2 regions of the Mesorhizobium sp. URHB0026 genome follow, and region 2 is predicted to be linked to the other one. Evidence: riboswitches for the same ligand, from Rfam matches in the RefSeq annotation. Region 2 holds a riboswitch; the other holds the start of a gene.
The links. A riboswitch is a leader RNA that binds a small molecule or an ion and turns the genes downstream of it on or off. The one in region 2 is predicted to bind S-adenosylmethionine.
Positions count from the first base shown of each region.

Region 1 (9,035 bases), 1.6 Mb from region 2:
GCGGCCGCCTCAAAGGATTGGCAGTCTCGCCTGCGGTGTCCATTTCATTAGCGCTTCAGCAGGAACACTGCCTGCTGGCCAAAGAAATTCCAGAACCACCATGGCATCGACAGGCCGATCTTCTGGCCGTTGGCGTCGAGCGCGGTCGCCTTCTCCACTGTCGCGCCAAGCTCTTCGCACAAGTTGACGAAGTCGCGGATCGTGCAGAAGTGGATGTTGGGCGTGTCGTACCAAGAATAGGGCAGGTCGCTGGTCACAGGCATGCGGCCCTTGACGAACAGCGACAGGCGCACCCGCCAGTGACCGAAATTGGGGAAGGACACGATCGCCCGGTTGCCGATCCTGAGCAGCTCGTCGAGCACCAGCTTCGGGTTGCGGGTGGCCTGCAGGGTCTGCGACAGAACGACGAAGTCAAAGCCCTTGTCGGGATAGAATTCGAGATCGATGTCGGCATCGCCCTGGATGACACTGAGACCGCGCGCCACGCATTCGTTGACGCCACGCTGCGACAGCTCGAGACCACGACCGTCGACCTGCTTGGTGTCTTGCAGCAATTCGAGCAACGAGCCGTCGCCCGAGCCGACGTCGAGCACACGCGATTGCGGCGGGATGAGGTTGGCGACGACCTCAAGGTCGACGCGCTGGCTGCCGTTGACGCTCATGGCTTCGGCTCCGGAACGGCGCATGACCTTGGTCCGAAAAGTCCGCAACTTTTCAGGGTCATGGCTTCGCCTTTCTGTTGGCGCATGACCTTGGTCCGAAAAGTCCGCAACTTTTCAGGGTCATGCGCTGAGCCCCCTGGCGCGCGCGGCCGAGCCGATGAAGCCGTTGATGGCGGCAAACAGTTCCGGCTCGTCGAGCAGGAAGGCGTCGTGGCCGCGATCGGTCTCGATCTCGACGAAGGACACCGAGGCGCCGGCGGCGTTGAGTGCGTGGACGATGGAGCGGCTCTCTTCGGTCGGGAACAGCCAGTCCGATGTGAAGGACACCAGGCAAAAGCGGGTTTTCGTGCCGGCGAAGGCGTCGGCCAGCCGGCCGCCATGGTCGGCGGCGAGGTCGAAATAATCCATCGACCGCGTCATGTAGAGATAGGAGTTGGCATCGAAGCGGTCGACGAAGGTCATGCCCTGGTGGCGCAGATAGCTCTCGATCTGGAAGTCGGCATCGAAGCCGAAGGTCAGCGCTTCGCGGTCCTGCAAATTGCGGCCGAATTTGCGGTGCAGGGCGGCTTCCGACAGATAGGTGATGTGGGCGGCCATGCGCGCCACCGCCAGCCCTTTCTCCGGACGCTTGCCATGCTCGAAATATTTGCCGCCATGCCAGTCCGGATCGGCCATCACAGCCTGCCGCCCGACTTCGTGGAAGGCGATGTTCTGTGACGAATGGCGCGCCCCGGTGGCGATCGGCAGCGCCGAGAACACGCGCTCGGGATAGCTCGACGCCCATTCCAGAACCTGCATGCCGCCCATCGAGCCACCGAGCACGCAGAAAAGTTTCTCGATGCCGAAATGGTCGATCAGCATCTGCTGCGCGCGCACCATGTCACGGATGGTGATGACCGGCAGGTCGAGGCCATAGGGTTTACCCGTTGCCGCGTTGGTCGAGGCCGGACCGGTGGAACCCAGGCAGCCGCCGATGACATTGGAGCAGATGACGAAGAAACGGCTGGTATCGATGATCTTGCCCGGTCCGATCAGCACTTCCCACCAACCGGGCTTGCCGGTTACCGGATTGGTGCTGGCGACATGCTGGTCACCGGTCAGCGCATGACAGACGAGGATGGCATTGGAACGGGCATCGTTCAGCGTGCCATAGGTCTGGTAGGCGATCTGGAACGGCGACAGCAGCGTGCCGGCGTCGAGCTTGAGCGGCTTGTCGGGCCCGAACCGCAACACCGGGCTCGACGGTTGGTCGGCCTCGTTGTTGGTCTTTCCTGCACGCAGAGCGGCCATCACGTCCCTCTTGCTGCACCGTGCGCTCGTGGAAATCGCTACCGATCTCCGCCGCCGATGCGTCCGTCCGTCCGGTCGCGGACAACAAAAAACCGGCATTGCCTTCGCAAAGCCGGTTACGTCACGCAAACGGCCCTTTAGCGAATTGTTTAACGTGGCTGCAAGCCGACCGGCCAAATCACCACGGAACTGTCATGGTCTTTCTAGAACCCGCCTGCCTCGCCGTCAATGGCGGCGGCTGGCACCACTGCCACCTCTCGACATTGCGAGCCATGGCCTGTATTTCCGCAGCGGCCTCCGGATGGAGGCGTTTTCGACGGATTTTGCAAGTTATGAACCAGACACCGGATCAGGCACGTCCAACTCCGCGCGCGGGCATCATGGACATAGAGGCCTATGTGCCCGGCAAAAGCTCGGCACCCGCCGGTGTCGCCAAGGTCTACAAGCTGTCGTCGAACGAGAATCCGCTTGGGCCTTCGCCGAAGGCGATCGAGGCCGCGCGCGAAGTCGCCGGCAAGCTCGACATCTATCCCGACGGTACCGCCAGGCGGTTGCGCGAGGCAATCGCCGAGGTGCATGGCCTCAACGCGCAAAACATCATCTGCTCCAATGGGTCGGACGAAATCCTCGGCCTGTTGGCGCAGACCTATCTCGCGCCCGGCGACGAGGCTATGTTCACCGAGCACGCCTTCATGGTCTACAAGATCTACATCCAGTCGGCAGGCGCTACCCCGGTCGTGGTCAAGGAGACCGACGAGCGCGCCGACATCGATGCGATGCTGGCGGCCGTCACGCCGCGCACGAAAATCGTGTTCCTGGCCAATCCCAACAACCCGACCGGCACCTATGTGCCGTTCCAGGAGGTGCGCCGCCTTCACGCCGGACTGCCGGGAAACGTGCTTCTGGTGCTCGACGCGGCCTACGCCGAATATGTTCGCCGCAACGATTACGAAGCCGGCATTGAGCTGGCCGGCAGCGCCGAGAACGTGGTGATGACCCGCACCTTCTCCAAGATCGGGCTGGGTGGCGCGCGCATCGGCTGGATGTATGGTCCCCTGCATATCGTCGACGCCATCAATCGTGTGCGCGGCCCCTTCAACGTCAATGCTACAGCGATCGAGGCCGGCATCGCCGCGATCCGCGACCGTGCCCATGTCGAGCGAAGCGTGGCGCATAACGAGACCTGGCTCACCTGGCTGAGCGGCGAAGTGGCCGGGCTGGGGCTGCGCGTGACGCCGAGCGTCGGCAATTTCCTGCTCATTCATTTTCCCGACGATCAGAAGCATTCCGCAGCGGCGGCTGACGATTATCTGAGCGCGCGCGGCTATATATTGCGGCGCGTTTCAGGCTACGGCTTTCCCAACGCGCTTCGCATGACGGTCGGTACCGAAGAGGCCAATCGCGGCGTTGTCGCCGCGCTCACGACATTCCTGAAAAGCTAGAACGTCTGAAAAGCTGGAACACCATGGCACCACCGATGTTCGAAAAGATCGCGCTGGTCGGCATTGGCCTGATCGGCTCGTCTCTGGCCCGCGTCATCCGACGCGAGGGTTTGGCTCGCCATGTCGCCATCTCGACGCGCAGCCCGGCAACGCTTAAGCGAGCCGAGGAACTGGGCCTTGGCGATTCCTACACCACCGATGCCGAGGACGCGGTGCGTGATGCCGATCTGGTCGTTGTCTCCGTGCCGGTCGGCTCATCCGGCGCTGTAGCGGAGGAAATCGCGCCGGCGCTGAAAAAGGGGGCGATCCTCACCGATGTCGGCTCGACCAAGGCCTCGGTTATCGCGCAGATGCAGCCGCATGTGCCCGAAGGCGTCCATTTCATTCCCGGCCATCCGCTGGCGGGCACCGAAAAATCCGGCCCGGATGCCGGATTTGCCGACCTGTTCGACAATCGCTGGTGCATCTTCACGCCGGTGCCGGGCACCGATCCGGATGCGCTGGAACGGCTGTCGGAATTCTGGCGCCGCTGCGGCGCCAACATCGACACGATGGACCCGCAGCATCACGACATGACGCTGGCCATCGTCTCGCATCTGCCGCACATCATCGCCTACAACATTGTCGGCACCGCCGACGATCTGGAATCGGTGACCAAGACGGAAGTGATCAAATATTCCGCCTCCGGTTTTCGCGATTTCACGCGTCTGGCTGCCTCCGATCCGACCATGTGGCGAGACGTGTGCCTGCACAACAAGGATGCCATCCTGGAGATGTTGGCGCGGTTCTCGGAAGACCTGGCGTTCCTGCAGCGCGCCATCCGCTGGGGGGACGGCGACAAACTCTTCGACCTGTTCACCCGCACACGCGCCGTGCGCCGCTCGATCATCGAGGCGGGCCAAGATATCGACGCGCCTGATTTTGGCCGCCAGGCGGTCGAGCATCCGGCAAAGAGCTAGGTGATTTTAACCGGCCAGGCCGTTGCCATCATGGCGAGCGTCTCCGCCCGATCGGGCGCGCCCAGCCGGCCGCCGAAGCGCAGGCACTTGAGCGCGGCGGCCGCGCTGGCAAAGCGCAGTGCGTGCTCGACCGCCATGGCTTCCGCCAGCCCGACGGCAAAGGCGCCATGAAAGACATCGCCGGCGGCCAGCGTATCGACCGCCTTGATCCTCGGTGCCTCGACATGGCGGGATGATCCGGTGCTTCGCTCGAACCACCAGGTACCCGCCGCGCCGCCGGTGACCGCGACGAACGCATCGGTGCGGGAGGCCAGATCGATGCAGGCGGTCTCCAGATCCAGCGCGTGGCCGCATATGATGCGGACCGCCGGCTCGGAGGCGACGATGTGCGAGGCCAGCGGCAATAATCGCTCCAGTACCGCCAGGGGCGCGGTATCGGCATCGAGTATAGCTGGGCGGCCGGCGGCGCGCGCCGCCTTCAGGGCAAGTGCCGCGGCGCCCGGCCAGCGCACGTCGGCCAGTACCGTGTCGAATGCCGTTATGTCGGTGAACGGCAAAACCTCGGGATCAGCCTGAGCGCGCGCGTCGTAGAAAGGCACGATGATCCGCTCGCCATGCGCATCGACCAGGATCGAGGCCAGTGCCGAGCGGGCGCCGCTGACGCGGCGTACATGGCTGCAATCGACGCCTTCGGCCTCTATCCCGGCAATCAGCAGATCGCCGACCGGATCGTCGCCGGCGCTCGCCCATAGCGACACCTCGGCACCCAGGCGATGCGCGGCGCAGGCCGCGCTCGTGGCCATGCCCGAGGCGATCTGGACGCCGTCCGAGGCGATGAACTTTCCTTGATGCGTGGGCAGCGATTCGACACGAAGAATAGTGTCAAGCGTCAGTGCGCCGACGCTCAGGAGCTTTGCCGGCCTCTCCATCCGTTAGTTGACCGGTTTGATCTTGCCCAGCGGAATGAAGCCAAGGGAAGCCTTGCCCTTGATCACTTTCAGCGGCATCGACGGTTCGCTGCCAAGCAGTGCCAGGGCGCCAAAACCCTGCTCGATCGCATTCTTCTGCTCGGGTATGGCGCCAGCAAGAATAGATGCCACTGCCTTGGGATCCTTGATCCTAATCATCAGGTCGGCGTCGACCAAGCCTTCGGCATCGACCGACAGCGGCCCGGAAACGGTCACGCGCGCCGTGCCGGACGACAGATCGAGGTTCCGGATTTCGATCCGCTGGCCGCGCAGGCTTTTCACCTGCGTGCCGATCAGCGCCACGCCGTTCTTCAGTGTCACGTCGCCGCTGGCATCGAGCGCCGGCAACACCCGCCCGCCGATCGCGTCGGCATCGATCTCGAGATCGCCAAAGCTGCCGACATAGTCGAGATCGCCGTTGTTGGGCTGCAACTGGCCTGACGCTTTGCCGGCACTGAACAGTTCCACCGGATCGGTGTCGTCGGCCGGGTCGGTCTGGCCCGACAGGCCCTCGGCCTGCAGCGCTACACGCCGCGGCAGCGGGTACCACAATTTGACGTTGGCCTGCAGATTGTCCCAGTCGATCCAGAGCGGCATCATGCCGGGGACTGAGGTCCGGAGCGGACCGCGTAGATTGGCAACAGGCGACAAAGGCTGGACAATCTGAGCGACGGCGTTGAAGGAGCCGGCCGAGGCGGCAATGTTTTTGGCATCGTCTTCATACGCCAGACTGTCGCAGGAGAGCGTGAAGCTCAGGGGATAGCCACCGACCTGGAGATTGGCGCAACCGGCCTCGATCCCGCTCTTGTTGAGCGTGGCAACCACCTTGCCGGCCTCGGACCGGACCCTGTTGGCAAGATAGAACCAGCCGGCGCTGTAAACGGCGAACAGCACGAGGATGAACGTGGCAAGCCACCACAGCCGGCGACGGTTACCCGGTTGGCGTTCGTCACTTGACGTCATGCTTTGGCTCTCGTTAACGCATGGATGGTGTGGACGGATTCTCAGGTTCCGAACACTAGGTAGACAGAGATGGATGGAAAAAACACCGGTTACCGGTGCGGTGCTGCCATTCTTTTACAATCAGGCGCGGTGATATGGGCGATTTTTGGGTGTTCGGCTACGGTTCGCTGATCTGGCGGCCGGGTTTCGCTCATGTCGAGACACGACGCGCCCGTCTGAATGGCTATCGCCGCTCGCTCTGCGTCTATTCCTTCGTCCATCGCGGCACACGCCAGCGGCCCGGACTGGTGCTTGGCCTCGACCATGGCGGCTCCTGCGTCGGCCTCGCGTACCGCGTGCCTGGCGAATTGCGCGACGAGGTCATTGCCTATCTGCGCGAGCGCGAACTCGTCACCAGCGTCTATCTCGAGCGGACGCTCAAGGTTCGCCTCGACGGCGGTGGCGCGGTGGAAGCCGTGGCCTACATCGTCGACCGCAAGCACGAGCAATATGCGGGCGCGCTGGACGCGGCGGATGCGGCGGCCGTGGTGCGCGGCGCGGTCGGCCGATCCGGCGACAACGAGGATTATGTGCTGAGCACGCTGAAGCATCTGAAAGCGCTCGAGATTCGCGACCACTGGCTGGAGGACGTGGCGCAGCGGATAGCGACTTTGTGAAGCCTGGCTCCGCGGAAAAGGTGGCCAGGCCTTTGACGTCGATGCGGCAAGACCTAGGTTAGGCTCCGAACCCAGCCAGCGGGCGGCATCCGCCCGGTCCCAATCATCACGGAGATCCGTCTTGCAGAAACGCCGTCTCGGTCGCACCGACCTTTCCATCGCGCCGCTGGTTCTGGGTGGCAATGTCTTCGGCTGGACCGCCGATGAGAAGACTTCTTTCGATCTGCTCGATCGCTTTGTCGGGGCTGGCCTCAATGCCATCGACACGGCCGACGCCTATTCGCGCTGGGTTCCCGGCAACAAGGGCGGTGAATCGGAAACCATCATCGGCAAATGGATGAAGGATCGTGGCAATCGCGACAAGGTCGTGGTGATCACCAAGGTCGGCTCGGACATGGGGCAGGGCCACAAGGACCTGTCGGCCGCCTATATCGAAAAGGCGGTCGATGCATCGCTGAAGCGGCTGCAGACCGAGTTCATCGACCTTTACCTGTCGCACTGGCCGGATCCGACCACGCCCTATGAGGAAACCCTCGGCGCCTATGAGAAACTGCTCGCCAAGGGCAAGATCCGCTATGCCGGCTGTTCCAACCTCGACGCCGGCCAGTTGCGCGCGGCACTTGACGTGGCAAGCCTGCGCGGCCTGCCGCGCTATGAGGTGCTGCAGCCGGAATACAATCTCTATGACCGCTCCTCCTTCGATGGCCCGCTGCGCGATCTCTGCGTGGCGGAGGATATCGGCGTCATCACCTATTTCAGCCTGGCCAAGGGCTTTCTCAGCGGCAAGTATCGCAGCGAGGCCGATCTCGGCCAAAGCGAGCGCGGCGGCGGGGTAAAAGACTACCTCAATGCGCGTGGCATGCGCATCCTGGCGGCGCTGGACGCGGTGTCGGCGAGGCATTCGGCCAAACAGGCGGAAGTGGCGCTTGCGTGGGTTATCGCGCGGCCCGGCGTCACCGCGCCAATCGCCAGTGCGACCAAGCCTGAGCAGATGGACAGCCTGATCCGCGCGGCGTCGCTGAAGCTGTCCGCGGACGACATGGCCGAACTCGACAAAGCCAGCGCCTGAGGCTACCGCCGGCGCCGCACGCAGGAACGTCCAAGACGGTCCTCTGCTGCCATACCGTCCTTCGCAATGGGGCTCAGGGCGGAGGATCAGATGGCCGGACCGTTTGTCTCGCAGCCGGAGCTTTGGCGGCAATTGCTCACGCTGTTGTTGGCCGCCACTGTCGTCATGGGCAGCCCGGAACCGGCGACGATAAGCGTTACCACGGTGCTGGCGGTGTACAGCTCACGGCCCGTGGTCAGAAGGCTTCAGGCCTCCTCGCCGAGATCCCGAAGCCGCTTCACCGCCGTTGGCGGCAGGACCGGCGGGTTGGATGCGCGGGATGCCTCGAGGAGAAGCTGGTCGCAGGCAGCCTCGGTCTCACCGATCAGCCGCGCCATGAACTCGTCCTTGCCCAGGCCAGGCGGTATAGGCCGCAGGAAGCGCGCCTTGACGGTGCCGGGATAGCGCAGGAACTTGCGGCGCGGCCAATAGAGGCCAGCGACATGGGCGACCGGCACGACCGGAACGCCAAGCTGCGAATAGATTTCGACGATGCCGTATTTGTAGGCCGGCTCGTCGCCCGGCGCCCGGCGCGTGCCCTCCGGATAGATGATTAGCTGGCGCGGGTTGCGCGCCATTTCTTCCTTGGTCGCCGCGACCACGGCCTTCAAGGCCTTGGAGCGGCTGCCACGATGCACCGGGATCATCCGCATCTTCAAGATGTACCAGCCGAAGAAGGGGATCCAGGTCAGCTCGCGCTTGAGGATGTAGAGCGGGTCCTGGAGGAAAGGAAAGAAGGCGATGGCGTCCCAGAACGACTGGTGCTTGGGCGCCAGGATGAAGGAACCCTCGGGCAGGTTTTCCTGCCCGGTGATGTCGTTTTTGGTGCCGGCGATCTTGTCATAGAGCCACATCGAGGTGCGCGACCAGAATTTCGGCACGAACCAGGCGCGGTCGCGGGGCGACAGGAAATAGTACGGGGTCCAGAGGATCATCTGGACGATCAGATTGACGTAGAAGACGAAATTGAAGGCCAGCGATCGGACA
Region 1 is NZ_JBSSCN010000001.1:870,898-879,932, reverse strand. It holds gene metW (methionine biosynthesis protein MetW) at 48-662, opposite strand; gene metX (homoserine O-acetyltransferase MetX) at 783-1,952, opposite strand; SAM riboswitch at 2,070-2,147, opposite strand; gene hisC (histidinol-phosphate transaminase) at 2,285-3,394, shown strand; gene ACVWWD_RS04425 (prephenate/arogenate dehydrogenase family protein) at 3,418-4,353, shown strand; gene ACVWWD_RS04420 (sugar kinase) at 4,350-5,282, opposite strand; gene ACVWWD_RS04415 (DUF2125 domain-containing protein) at 5,286-6,284, opposite strand; gene ACVWWD_RS04410 (gamma-glutamylcyclotransferase) at 6,419-6,940, shown strand; gene ACVWWD_RS04405 (aldo/keto reductase) at 7,062-8,009, shown strand; gene ACVWWD_RS04400 (lysophospholipid acyltransferase family protein) at 8,255-9,035, opposite strand, start outside.
Region 1: linked by a shared signal. The riboswitch ahead of metX (homoserine O-acetyltransferase MetX) and the one ahead of ACVWWD_RS12245 (O-succinylhomoserine sulfhydrylase) in region 2 are both predicted to bind S-adenosylmethionine.

Region 2 (9,035 bases):
GCCGCATCACGCAAATCAAGCGCGTTTGGACGCATGTGCCCACCAGGGCCGCATGGCCGCGCCCTGGAGCTTTGTCATGTTGGAAAGCCATCAAGTGACTGAACATCACCCCAAACTCGGCGAGTTCGGCTATGCCGGCGACGATCACGTCGTTCCCTTCGAGGTCGGTCCGCTCGACGTGCGCGGCCGCACGGTCCAGCTTGGGCCGATGCTCGACGCCATCCTTGGCCGCCACGATTATCCCGAGCCGGTCGCCCGCCTGCTGGCGGAAGCCTGTGTGCTGACCGTTCTGCTCGGCACCTCGCTCAAATTCGAAGGCAAGTTCATCCTGCAGACCCGTACCGACGGGCCTGTCGACATGCTGGTCGCGGACTTTTCCACGCCCTCGGCGCTGCGCGCCTACGCACGCTTCGATGCGGATCGGCTCGAAGCACTGGTCGGGGCAGGTGAGACGTCCCAGCAGACGCTGCTTGGCAGCGGCGTGCTGGCGCTGACCATCGACCAGGGCGCTCATACGCAGCGTTATCAAGGCATCGTCCAGCTCGATGGCGAAACGCTGGAAGATGCGGCACGCACCTATTTCCGTCAGTCGGAACAGATCCCGACCGATATCAGGCTCTCGGTCGCCAAGCTGCTGACCCCCGGTGTCGGCGGCGCGCGCGAGCAATGGCGCGCCGGCGGCATCCTGGCGCAGTTCCTGCCGCAATCGCCCGAGCGCATGCGCATTCCGGACCTGCCGGGTGGGGACGGCGATCCGCGCGAGCAAGTCCACGATCCGGCCGATAATTCCTGGCAGGAACTCCTGGCGTTGCTAGGCACCATCGAGCCGACCGAATTGATCGACCCGACCATCGGCGCCGAGCGGCTGCTTTATCGCCTCTTCCATGAGCATGGCGTGCGCGTCTTCGGCGGCGTTCCCGTCGCCGACCAGTGCTCATGCTCCCGCGACAAGATCCGTGGCATCCTCGAGGGCTTCTCCGCGCAGGAGATCAAGGACAGCACCGAGGATGGCGGCATCCATGTCGCGTGCGAATTCTGCTCGACGCAGTACGACTTCGACCCAGCCGAGTTTGCGGCTCAGTAAAGCCTTTCCTTCTCCCCGTTCCGCGGGGAGAAGGTGCCCGAAGGGCGGCTGAGGGCAGCGTGACCGTCGGCCCTCAGTTCACCGTGCGCCTTGTCCCCGGCAGATCGAGCGAGAAGGCTGGGATGGCGATGTCGAACGTCTCGCCGCGCTTGTTGCGCATCGTGTAGCGTCCGACCATGATCCCGGAGGGTGTCGAGAGCGGGCAGCCGGACGTGTACTGATAGCTGTCGCCGGGATTGAGTTCCGGCTGGTCGCCGACAACGCCCGGCCCGCGCACCTCCTCGACCCGGCCGGCACCATCGGTGATATGCCAATAGCGCGACAGAAGCTGCACGAACTCGTCAGACTGGTTGTCGATCGTTATCTGATAGCCCCAGACGTAGCGGTTCTCCTGGGGATCCGAACGATCCTCCAGATAGAACGGCCTGACCTGCACTTCGATGTTGCGCGTCACGGCGCGGTACATGAGCGGCTCCAAAACAATCCGACGACTTTCGACGCTCGCGGTGAGCAGGTCAACGTGCGCGTCTTGTCGCGCCTGGGATTGAAACGCAGGTGCCGGCAAAGAATGTCATTTAAGTGACACACGACAATGGTGGTGTGCGCGAACCGGGCGACTCGGCCCTCTGTCGAACTGTTGAAAACGGCCGCGACGCGGGCCGACTTCCGGAGTGACCAGATCTCGATGGAACTCACTCTCATATCCGCCTCGCTTTCGACCGCACTCATCCTCTCAAACGCTGCCAGCATCCTGCTTGCCGCTTCACAGCTGAAACGGCGCGCCACGATCGCCCCGCCGGCGGGCAGATCGCCGGCGGTGTCGATTCTCGTCCCGTCGCGCGGCGTCGAGCCCTTCACACGTGAGACGCTGGAACGCGCCTTCGCGCTCGACTGGCCACGCTACGAACTGATCTTCTGCGTCGCCCATGCCGACGACCCGGTGGTCAAACTGATAAACAGGGCGATTGCCCGGTTTCCGCAGGTGCCGGCCCGGCTGTTGATCGGCGACGACCGTGTCAGCGCCAATCCCAAGCTCAACAATTGCGTGAAAGGCTGGGAAGCGGCGCGCCACGACTGGGTCATTCTTGCCGATTCCAACGTTCTGATGCCTAGGGACTACGTCGAGCACATGATGGCGGCGTGGCGGCACGGTACCGGCCTTGTCTGCTCGACGCCGATCGGCTCCAGGCCAGATGGTTTCTGGGCCGACGTCGAATGCGCCTTCCTGAACACATTGCAGGCCCGCTGGCAGTATGCCGGCGAGGCGCTCGGCCTCGGCTTCGCGCAGGGCAAGAGCATGCTGTGGAACAAGCCGATGCTGGACGCCAATGGCGGCATCCGCGCGCTGGCCGCCGAGATCGCCGAGGACGCCGCCGCGACCAAGCTGGTGAACGGCCTCGGCCTGCGTGTCAACCTCGTTGCGGCGCCCTTCGAGCAGCCGCTCGGCCAGCGCACGTTTCGCGAGATCTGGTCGCGCCAGGCCCGCTGGGCGCGCCTGCGCCGCGTCACCTTCCCGCTGTTCTTCGCGCCCGAGATCCTGACTGGTGCGGCGGTCCCGCTGGTTCTTGCGCTGGTTGCGGCGGGGAGCGCCGGCGTCAGCCTCTGGGCGACCGCGATTGCCGTGCTGGCGGCGTTCTATCTTCCGGAATGCGCTCTGGCCCTGGCCAAGGGTTGGCACGTCTCGACGCGCATGATCGCGGCGACGGTCGCGCGGGACGTCATGCTCCCGGCCATCTGGGCGCGCGGCTGGCTCGGCGGCGCCGTCGACTGGCGCGGCAACGCCATGACCATCCGGACCAAGACGGCGGAACTGGAGGAGACGCCGTCGAGCGCCTGATCGCTGCTGACGACGCTGCCTGGACGAAACCTATTTGGCGGCCTTCAACGCTTGCGCGATATCTTCAAGCAGATCGTCCGTATCCTCCAGGCCGACCGACAGCCTGAGCGTACCGGGCCCGATGCCGAGTTCGGCGCGGGCCTCGTCGCTCAAATTCTTGTGGGTGGTCGTCGCCGGGTGGGTGATCAGGCTCTTGGCATCGCCCAGATTGTTCGAGATCAGCACGATGTCGAGGGCGTTCTGCAGGGCGAAGGCCGCCGGCTTGCCGCCCTTGACGTCGAGGCAGATCAGCGTCGAGCCACCCGACATCTGCTTCTTGACGATATCGGCCTGCGGGTGGTCGGCGCGGCCGGGATAGATGACGCGGGCGATCTGCGGCTGCTCGGCCAGGAAGTCGGCGATCTTGCCGGCGCTCTCGGTCTGCTGGCGCACGCGCAGCGGCAAGGTCTCGAGGCCCTTCAGCAAGGTCCAGGCGTTGAACGGCGACAGGCTGGGGCCCGTGTGGCGGAAATAGTCGTGCAGGTTCTCGTCGATCCACTTCTTGTCCGACAGGATGACGCCGCCCAGGCAGCGGCCCTGGCCGTCAATATGCTTGGTGGCCGAGTAGACGACGATGTGCGCACCAAGCTGCAATGGCTTCTGCTGTAGGGGCGTGGCGAAGACATTGTCGACGACCAGCCGCGCGCCGATCGAATTGGCAAGCGAGGCGACGGCGGCGATGTCGACGACTTCGAGCGTCGGGTTGGTCGGGCTCTCCAGGAAGAACAGCTTGGTGTTCGGCCTGACCGCCTTTTCCCAATTGGCGATCTCGGTGCCGTCGACCAAGGTCGCCTCGATGCCATAGCGCGGCGCCAGTGTCTCGACCACCCAGCGACAGGAGCCGAACAGCGCGCGCGCCGCCACGATGTGGTCGCCGGCCTTGACGCTGCACAGAAGGGCAGCCGTCACCGCCGCCATGCCCGACGCCGTGGCGCGCGCGTCTTCGGCGCCTTCAAGCGCGCACATGCGCTTTTCGAACATGTCGACGGTCGGGTTGGCGTAGCGCGAATAGATGAAACCAGGCTCTTCGCCCTTGAAGCGGGCTTCGGCGGCCTGCGCCGTCTGATAGACATAACCCTGGGTCAGGTACATCGCCTCGGAGGTTTCGCCGAAGCCGGAACGCAGGGTTCCGCCATGCACGAGTGCCGTCTGAGGTTTCCAGTTGCGCTTCTTGGTGCTCATCGCTTTGTTCCAGACACAAAAAAACCGGCCGCGAAAGTCGCAACCGGTCCATACGGCCTTGCGGCCCGACGGTCCTTTAGCGACTTGTTTAACGTGGCTGCAAGCCGACCGGCCAAATCACCACGGGATAACGACCCTTTAGACCCGCGCCACGCTTGCGTCAATTGCCGGCTTCATTAAGACGTTTGTACCAAGGCAGGTTCCGCAAAAGTGCCCGGCGGTTTTGCGGCAAGAACCTGCAACAAACAAGAACCTGCAACCAAAGAGACCAGTCTTGGGGCGGAGCCAGACTTTGCGGCAGACAGGCATTCTTCCCGATCAGGACATTTCGGCGCTGTTCCGGTCCGGCGCGCTGAAGTCGCAGCGTGCACTCGATGCCGACCAGATCCAGCCGGCGAGCCTTGATCTCAGATTGGGCGAAAAGGCCTGGCGGGTTCGCGCCTCGTTCCTGCCCGGTCCCAACCACAAGGTGTCGGAAAAGCTCGATCGGCTGCAACTGCACGAGATCAGCCTGACCGAAGGCGCGGTCCTCGAAACCGGCTGCGTCTATATTGTGCCGCTGCTCGAAAGTCTGGTCCTACCGGCTGACATTTCGGCCTCGGCCAATCCGAAGAGCTCGACCGGGCGGCTCGACATCTTCACCCGCGTCATGACCGATCGGGGCCACGAGTTCGATAAGATCGCCGCCGGCTACAACGGTCCGCTCTATCTCGAGGTCAGCCCGCGCACCTTTCCGATCATCGCGCGCACGGGTTCGCGCCTGTCCCAGATACGCTTTCGCACCGGCAACGCGCTGCTCTCGGAAGCCGAGTTGCATGACCTGCATCGTGCCGAGATGCTGGTCGCCACGGAGCCGCCGAACATTTCCGGCGGCGGCATCGCGCTGTCGATCGACCTCAATGGCGACAAGGATGGGTTGGTCGGCTATCGCGGCAAGCACCACACCGGCCTCGTCGATGTCGACAAGCGCGCCGCGCAGGACGTCCTCGACTTCTGGGAGCCGATCCACAAGAGCCGCGCCGGCGAACTGGTGCTCGATCCGGACGAGTTCTACATCCTCGTCAGCCAGGAAGCGGTGCATGTGCCGCCGCTCTACGCCGCCGAGATGACGCCGTTCGATCCGCTGGTCGGCGAGTTTCGTGTCCATTATGCCGGCTTTTTCGATCCGGGTTTCGGCCATTCGGCGGCCGGCGGCACCGGCAGCCGGGCGGTGCTCGAAGTGCGCAGCCACGAAGTGCCGTTCATCCTCGACCACGGCCAGATCGTCGGCCGGCTGGTCTACGAGCACATGCTGAAGCGACCACAGGCGCTCTACGGCACCGATCTCGGCTCGAACTACCAGGCACAGGGCCTGAAGCTGTCGAAGCATTTCCGCTCCGTGCGATGAGGTCGAAGCTGCCGATCTCCCTCTTGTGGGTCCTTGTTGTGGGAGAGATGCCCGGCAGGGCAGAGGGGGCGCGAAGGATTGCTGCTCATCCCGCGATCTGTTGAGAGCCGAAGGCGTGACTGGAACCTATTGCTAGATCAGCGGGAGAGCGCCCCGCTCTGGCTTGCCGGCCATCCCACGAGGGGAAATCACCAGCTCATGGCTTCAAAGCGCCCTTACCGACACCTTCACCGGCTTCTCGATCTCGAGCGGGTTGCGCAGCGGCAGTCCGAAATCCCCGGCCTCGATCTCGAACACGTCGCCGGCCTCCGTCTTGATACCGTCGGCGAAGGATAGCGTCGCGGTGCCGAACATATGCACATGCACGTCGCCAGGCTGGCGGAAGGCCGAATATTTGAAGTGGTGGTGTTCGAGATTGGCGATGGTGTGGGACATGTTCGTTTCACCCGACAGGAAGGGCTTTTCCCACAAAGCCTTGCCGTCGCGCAGGATGCGCGACGTGCCGCGGATGTCCGAAGGCAGGTCTCCGATCAGGATCTCCGGGCCGAAGGAGGCATTGCGCAGCTTGGAGTGGGCGAGGAAGAGATAGTTCACGCGCTCGGTCACATGGTCCGAGAATTCGTTCGACAAGGTGAAGCCAACGCGGAAGGGCGCCCCGTCATCGCCGATGACATAGATCCCAGCGACCTCGGGTTCCTCGCCGGCATCCTTGGCAAAGGCCGGCGACATGAGCGCCGCGCCAGGCGCGACCGCCATGGTGCCGTTGCCCTTGTAGAACCATTCCGGCTGCACGCCGACCTGGCCTTTCGCGGGCTTGCCGCCTTCCAGTCCCATGCGGAACATCTTCATGGAATCGGTAAGTTGCTCCTCGCCGTCGGTGCTGAGCTTCTTGTGCATGGAATCGCGCGTCGCGGCCGACCCCAGATGCGTCAGCCCGGTGCCGGTCAGGTGCAGATGCGCCGGGTCGGGGTGATTGATCGGCGACAGCAGGCGCCCCCTCTTGTAGGCGGCGTCGAGATCGATCGTCTCGCCAAGCCCCTTGCGTTCGATCAGGGCGGCCAGGCCGACGCCGGTGCGGGCGGCCTCCATCGCCAGCGAATAGACGCTGCGCGCCCCGTTAATGATCCGGGTCTTCCCTCCGCTGCGGGCAACGACACGGATCGTCTCGGCGTCGTCGAGAATCTGCGAGATCAGCATGATCAGTCCTCTCATTTATCTGTATCCGGCTGCCAATGGGCAAATCCTGACCGGCGCGGCGCGGAAACGCGCCACGGTTTGAAACGCTTCGTCCGGATTGCATTCGCGAGCCTGGTCCTTCGCCGGACTTCTTGGTGCCGACGGGCTGCCGGCAGCTTCGCGATCTAGAACCCGTATGCCTCCTAGTCCTCGCCCCGCCCTCAAGCCTTGTTCTTGTTGTAGACGTCGAAGATGACGGCCCCGAGCAGCACCAGGCCCTTGACCACCTGCTGCCAGTCGACATTGACGCCCATGATGGACATGCCGTTGTTCATCACGCCCATGATGAAGCCGCCGACCACCGCGCCGATGACCTGGCCGACGCCGCCCATCGCCGAGGCGCCGCCGATGAAGACGGCCGCGATCACGTCGAGTTCGCTGCCGAGGCCCGCGGCCGGCACGGCCTGGCCGAGACGTGCGGCGATGATCAGCCCGCCGAGCGCCGACAGAACGCCCATATTGACGAACACCCAGAGCGTCAGCCGCTCGGTGTTGATGCCCGACAGTTGCGCCGCCTTGGCGTTGCCTCCCATGGCGTAGATGCGGCGGCCGATGGTCATGCGCTTGGTGACGAAGACGAACAGCGAGATCAGTACGCCCATCACCAGGAGCACGATCGGCAGGCCCCGATAGGTCGCGAACTGGAAGATCAGGAAGAGCGCCAGCGCGCTGCCGACCAGCGTCTTGATGACGAACAGGGTGAAAGGCTCGGCCTCGTAACCGTGGAGTTCGCGCTTGCGTCGCGTCCTGAAGCCGAAATAGGCGTAGGCGAGCACCGCGATCAGGCCCAGCACGATTGTCGTCATGTGAAGCGTCAGGCCACTGCCCAAAACGGTTTTGCCGGCCGCGTTCACCGTCGGCGGGATCAGGGTCAGCGGACCGATGACGTCGGGAATGAAACCGGAACTCAGCGCCTTGAAACTGTCGGGAAGCGGGCCAACCGAGGAGCCGCCGCCAAGCAGCGCCTGGCAGATGCCGCGGAAGATCAGCATGCCGGCGAGCGTCACGATGAAGCTTGGTATGCGGTGATAGGCGATCCAGTACCCTTGCGCGCCACCGATCAACCCGCCGACGATGAGGCAGACGATCGAGACAACAAGCGGATTGCTGAACATGCCGAGCGGCCAGATGACCATCATCATGGCGGCAAGCGCGCCGATGAAGCCGGCGACCGATCCCACGCTGAGATCGATATAGCCGGCGACGATGACCAGCAGCATGCCGAGCGCCATCACGATGATGAACGAGTTCTGCTGCACCAGGTTGCTCAGGTTGACCGGTTTGAACAGCGTTCCCGACGTCGTGTACTGGAAGAACAGCATGATGACGATCAGCGCGATGATCAGGCCGTATTCGCGCAGGTTCGTCGTCAGCGCCGAGACGGCGACGCGAGGACCCTGCTTGACGTCCTCGGCGGTGCCGCTTTGCGGTGCGGGAGCGCTGTCTGTGCTCATGATGCTTTTCCTTCTCCGCGAACAATGGCGCGCATGATTTTTTCCTGGCTGGCGTCATTTGCCGCCATCTCGCCGACGATGCGCCCTTCGTTCATGACATAGATTCTGTCGGTGATGCCGAGGAGTTCCGGCATTTCAGACGAGATGACGATGATCGCTTTGCCCTCGGCGGCGAGGCGGGCGATGATTGTATAGATTTCGTACTTGGCGCCGACGTCGATACCGCGCGTCGGCTCGTCGAGGATCAGAACTTCCGGGTCGGCGAACAGCCATTTCGACAGCACCACCTTCTGCTGGTTGCCGCCCGAGAGATTGCCGGTCAGCTGATAGACGCTGGAGGCGCGGATATTGGTCTTCTTGCGATAGTCGTTGGCGACGCTCATTTCGCGCATATCGTCGATGACGCCGCCACTGGAAACGCCGGCGAGGTTGGCCAGCGTCACATTGTGCTTGATATGGTCGATGAGGTTCAGCCCATAGGTCTTGCGGTCCTCGGTGACATAGGCGATGCCGTTCTGCACGGCCTTGCCCACTGTGGAAAGGTCCACGGGCTTGCCGTTGAGCAGCACCTCGCCGCTGATGCGCCGGCCATAGGAGCGGCCGAACAGGCTCATGGCGAATTCGGTGCGACCGGCGCCCATCAGTCCCGCAATGCCGACAACTTCGCCCTTGCGCACCTTCAGGTCGATGCTCTTGATCACTTGCCGTTCGGCATGGATCGGGTGGTAGACGGACCAGTCCTTGACCTCGAAAATGACGTCGCCGATGCTAGGTTCGCGCGGCGGGTAGCGATCATCGAGGGATCGGCCGACCATC
Region 2 is NZ_JBSSCN010000001.1:2,451,028-2,460,062, forward strand. It holds gene ACVWWD_RS12230 (Hsp33 family molecular chaperone) at 53-1,084, shown strand; gene apaG (Co2+/Mg2+ efflux protein ApaG) at 1,158-1,550, opposite strand; gene ACVWWD_RS12240 (ceramide glucosyltransferase) at 1,770-2,921, shown strand; gene ACVWWD_RS12245 (O-succinylhomoserine sulfhydrylase) at 2,952-4,142, opposite strand; SAM riboswitch at 4,199-4,276, opposite strand; gene ACVWWD_RS12250 (2'-deoxycytidine 5'-triphosphate deaminase) at 4,435-5,529, shown strand; gene araD1 (AraD1 family protein) at 5,734-6,726, opposite strand; gene mmsB (multiple monosaccharide ABC transporter permease) at 6,927-8,219, opposite strand; gene mmsA (multiple monosaccharide ABC transporter ATP-binding protein) at 8,216-9,035, opposite strand, start outside.